Regions from separate parts of the Streptomyces coerulescens genome, predicted to be linked through region 1. Evidence: predicted binding sites of a transcription regulator. Region 1 holds the regulator's gene; the other holds the start of a gene.
What was found. The regulator HspR, encoded in region 1, represses chaperone genes until heat shock. The targets are predictions, from matches to a motif close to TTGAGNNNNNNNNNCTCAA.
Positions count from the first base shown of each region.

Region 2: the regulator HspR is predicted to act here: its motif matches at 1,123-1,141, upstream of lon (endopeptidase La).

Region 1 covers NZ_JBHSKM010000005.1:298,274-300,738, reverse strand. The annotation lists gene dnaJ (molecular chaperone DnaJ) at 1-1,068, shown strand, start outside; gene ACFPQ9_RS11610 (heat shock protein transcriptional repressor HspR) at 1,074-1,535, shown strand; gene ACFPQ9_RS11605 (fibronectin type III domain-containing protein) at 1,617-2,465, opposite strand, start outside.
Region 2 covers NZ_JBHSKM010000001.1:163,805-166,269, forward strand. The annotation lists gene lon (endopeptidase La) at 1-1,100, opposite strand, end outside; gene ACFPQ9_RS00725 (rhomboid-like protein) at 1,271-2,071, opposite strand; gene ACFPQ9_RS00730 (spermidine synthase family protein) at 2,293-2,465, shown strand, end outside.

The DNA.
Region 1 (2,465 bases):
CCGGACGCCAACAAGGGCAACGCCAAGGCGGAGGAGCGTTTCAAGGAGATCTCCGAGGCGAACGACGTCCTCGGCGACCCCAAGAAGCGCAAGGAGTACGACGAGGCACGCGCCCTGTTCGGCAACGGCGGCTTCCGCCCCGGGCCGGGCGCGGGCGGCGGTTCCTTCAACTTCGACCTGGGCGACCTCTTCGGGGGCAGCGCCCAGGGCGGGGGCCAGGGAGCCGGAGGCTTCGGCGGCGGACTCGGTGACGTCTTCGGGGGCCTGTTCAACCGCGGCGGTGCGGGCAGCACCCGTACCCAGCCCCGGCGCGGCCAGGACATCGACACCGAGGTCAGCCTCAGCTTCACCGAGGCGATCGAGGGGGCGACGGTCCCGCTGCGGATGACCGCGCAGTCGCCGTGCAAGGCGTGCGCGGGCACCGGCGACAAGAACGGCACGCCCAGGGTGTGCCCGACCTGCGTCGGCACCGGCCAGGTGGCCAGAGGATCGGGCGGTGGCTTCTCGCTCACCGACCCCTGCCCGGACTGCAAGGGGCGCGGCCTGATCGCCGAGCACCCGTGCCTGGAGTGCAAGGGCAGCGGCCGGGCGAAGTCGTCGAGGACCATGCAGGTCCGTATCCCCGCCGGGGTGTCGGACGGTCAGCGCATCCGCCTGCGCGGCAAGGGCGCGCCGGGCGAGCGCGGCGGCCCGGCCGGCGATCTGTACGTCACCGTGCACGTCGACGCCCACCCGGTGTTCGGCCGCAAGGAGGACAACCTCACGGTGACCGTCCCCGTGACCTTCACGGAGGCGGCCCTGGGCGGCGAGGTCAGGGTTCCCACCCTGGGCGGACCGCCGGTCACCCTGAAGCTGCCGCCCGGCACACCCAACGGCCGCACTATGCGGGCGCGGGGCAAGGGCGCGGTCCGCAAGGACGGCACCCGCGGAGACCTGCTGGTCACCGTCGAGGTGAGTGTCCCGAAGGACCTTTCGGGGAAGGCTCGTGACGCGCTCGAGGCGTATCGCGAGGCGACCGCGGGTGAGGATCCGCGGGCGGAGCTGTTCGAGGCCGCGAAGGGAGCATGACGGAGATGGACGGTCGTCGACGCGGTGACAATTTCCGTGGGCCGTATGAACTGACCGAGGAGACCCCGGTCTACGTCATCTCGGTGGCGGCCCAGCTCTCGGGCCTGCACCCGCAGACACTGCGCCAGTACGACCGTCTGGGCCTGGTGTCCCCGGACCGCACGGCCGGCCGCGGCCGCCGCTACTCGGCCCGCGACATCGAACTGCTCCGCCAGGTGCAGGCGTTGTCGCAGGACGAGGGCATCAACCTGGCCGGCATCAAGCGCATCATCGAACTGGAGAACCAGGTCGCCGCGCTCCAGTCCCGGGTGGCCGAACTCCAGGCCGCCGTGGAAGGCGCCGCGGCGGCGATGCAGCAGCGCGAGGCGGCGGTACACGCGTCGTACCGCCGCGACCTGGTGCCGTACCAGGAGGTACAGCAGACCAGCGCGTTGGTGGTGTGGCGTCCGAAGAAGCCGAAGGACTAGCCGGACTCGCAGCGAACAGGGGCCCGGAGGTTCATGACGAACCTCCGGGCCCCTTTGTGGTCGCGACGCGCGTGGCCAGGGTCAGTCGGCCGGTGCCGTGAGCGTCCAGTCGCCCGCGGGGAGCGACTCGGTGCCGTCGGCCAGCACCCCGGTCACCCAGTAGTACGACGTGGTCCCGCGCTTCGCGCCCGTGTCGAAGTACTCGAAGGCGCCGGCCCCGAGGTCGGCGATCTTCTCGTACGCGGAGGTCGCCGGGTTCCAGCGGTAGATCCGGAAGCCCTTCGCCGGGTCGGGGCTCTCCTCGCCCGCGCCCAGCCCGGTCCACGAGAGCTGGTTGCCCTCGTCGCCCTCCGCCGGCGACACCGTCAGATACAGCGGCGAGCCCTCGGGCGTCGGCACGCTCGGGGTCATGTCGAGCTCGGTCACGGCCACGGCGGGGACCAGGTCGTCGCTCCACTTCATGGCGGAGTTGCCGTCGTCGTCCACGGCGTCGACGAAGAAGCAGACCTCGTCACCGTCCGGGTGCGTCAGATACGAGAAGGAGGTCTCGTCGGGCGAGACGTACTCCACCAGGCTGCCGTAGCAGACCTGCTCGTCCTCGTCGCCGACGAGTTCGCCCTTGTGGATCGTGTAGTACCGCAGATCCGTGGCGGGGCTCTTGTCCCAGCTCAGCCGGAAGCCGTACTCCGTCGGGTCGACGTTCAGCCCGGTGACGACCGGCGGCGGATCGTTGTCCCAGATCCGGCCCCGCTGGGGTGCGGACCGCACGGACTCGTTGCCCGCCGTGTCCAGCGCCGACACCCGGTAGTAGTACGCGGTGCTCTCAGCGGCCGAGGTGTCCAGGTGGGACAGCTGGCTGGTGGTGGCGATCCTGGTGTACGTGCCGTTCTCGCTCGCCGCCCGGTAGACGCGGTACGTCGCGGCGTCCGT
Region 2 (2,465 bases), on a different contig from region 1:
GGCGGGCCGACCAGCGCCAGCACGGCACCGCCGCGCCGGCCGCCGACGACACCCAGGCCGCGGTCGCTGCGGCGCTTGCGCACCGCCAGGTACTCGGTGATCCGCTCCTTCACGTCCTCCAGGCCGGCGTGCTCGGCGTCCAGCACGCCCTTGGCGCCCTGGATGTCGTAGGCGTCCTCGGTCCGTTCGTTCCACGGCAGTTCGAGGACGGTGTCCAGCCAGGTGCGGATCCAGGAGCCCTCGGGGGACTGGTCGCTGGACCGCTCCAGCTTGTCGACCTCCTTCAGCGCCGCCTCGCGGACGTTCTCCGGCAGGTCGGCGGCCTCCACGCGGGCGCGGTAGTCGTCGGACTCCTCGCCGTCCTGTTCGCCGTTGAGCTCGCGCAGTTCCTTGCGGACCGCTTCCAGCTGACGGCGCAGCAGGAACTCGCGCTGCTGCTTGTCGACACCCTCCTGGACGTCCTTGGCGATGGTCTCGGCGACGTCCTGCTCGGCGAGGTGGTCGCGCAGCTGCTGGGTGGCGAGCTTGAGGCGGGCGACCGGGTCGGCGGTCTCCAGCAGCTCGATCTTCTGCTCGGTGCTCAGGAACGGCGAGTAGCCGGAGTTGTCGGCGAGCTGGGAGACGTCGTCGATGGCCTGCACACGGTCCACGACCTGCCAGGCGCCGCGCTTGCGCAGCCAGGCGGTGGCGAGGGCCTTGTACTCCTTCACCAGTTCGCCGACCTGTCCGGGCAGCGGCTCGGGCACGCTCTCGTCGATGCGTGTTCCCTCGACCCACAGGGCGGCACCCGGTCCGTTCGTCCCGGCGCCGATGCGCACCCGGCCGCGACCGCGGATCAGGGCGCCCGGGTCGCCGTCGGCCAGCCGGCCGACCTGTTCGACGGTGCCGAGCACACCGGTGCCCGGGTACGCCCCGTCGATGCGTGGCACCAGCAGCACCCGGGGCTTTCCGGGTGTGGAGCGGGCGGCGGCCTGGGCGGCCTCCACCGCGGCGCGTACATCGGCGTCGTTCAAGTCCAGAGGGACCACCATTCCGGGCAGCACTACCTCGTCGTCGAGCGGCAGCACGGGCAGGGTGAGCGAAGTGGACGTCGAAGCCATGATCTCCCCTTCGGCAGTCAAGTTGAGTTATGCCGACTCAATGCTTGGGGTGGCTCGAATGTTCCCCGGCCTGCGTTCGCTGTGAGCGATCACCTGCACCACAGGCCGTGACCTCGGCTTTTCTCTGTGAACACCGGACGGGGCCGATGGCTTCCGGGTACCCGGACGGGTCAGTCCCCGAAGGCCGTGCGCCAGCGCCGCACCACCGGCCACAGCCCGACCCCGATGGCCAGGGCGATCAGATGCCCCCAGTTGGTGAGCGGGTCGGTGAGGTTCAGCAGGTCCTGCAGCAGCATCGCGCCGAACAGCGCCGGCACGGACCATCGCAGCCATGGCCGCAGCAGCCCGGTCAGCGCGCCGACGCTCGTCGCGACACCGAAGCTGACGCCGTAGTCGAGGCGGTGCAGCGAGCTGTCGGGAAGGTGCCCGGCCAGCACCGCGAGTCCCACCGGCACCTCGGTCGCGAGGGTGGCAAGGATGTGCCCCAGCAGGAAGACGACGGCCGTGCGGGCCCCGCCGATCCGCCGCTCCAGCGCGGTGAGCACCAGCAGGAGACAGATCGTGTACGGCGCCACGATCCCGCCCGCGATCCACAGCGCACTGCCCAGCAGCACCGTCACGGGCGTGTGCACGAGGTGCGCCACGTCGGTGCTGGAGCCCTGGTGGAGGGCGTGGACCAAGGCGGGGTCGGCGTAAGCGGCGATCAGGGAGGTGACGGTCAGGACGACGGCGTAGCCGAAGGTGAACGGTGTGCCGGTGGGGGTGGGGAGGAGCCGCCAGGGCCGGACTGCGCGGGCTCGGGCTTGCGAAGCCGGAGCGGGTGCCGGTGCCGGTGCCGGTGCCGAGGAGGACACGGCGGGCGCGGCCACGGGTCCCCGCTGCTGCGGCATCCCGTCCAGCAGCCCCGCCACATCGGGCAGACCCGCGTCACCGGCACGGTCGGCCGCATCCGCGGCCACAGTCCGTTCCACGCCGAGGCGCCCCTTCCGTTTCCCCTTCAGCGTCGGCCCGCCTCGCCCCCATGTCTGTGACCGCCGCCACACGCCAGCCGATTCTCAGCAACCTCTCAACAAGCGGGCGATCAGGCCCCGGACCTGGTGTGCGTCAACCTGAAGCACACCCGCCGCGGGTACGGGCTCACCCTCTGAGGTAATTCCCCCGGCCGGCCCAAGGGAGCTGCGAGGATGGCCGGATGCCCACTGCGCACGACATCCCCGAAGTCCTGGACCGCCGCGAGGGCCCGCACGGCGAGATCGTGCTGCGGCGGCACGGCGAACTGCTCCAGATCATCGCCAACGGCTGCTTCCTGATGGACACCTCCGACGGGCGTTCGGAGCGGCTGCTGGTCGACGCCGCGCTCGCCGC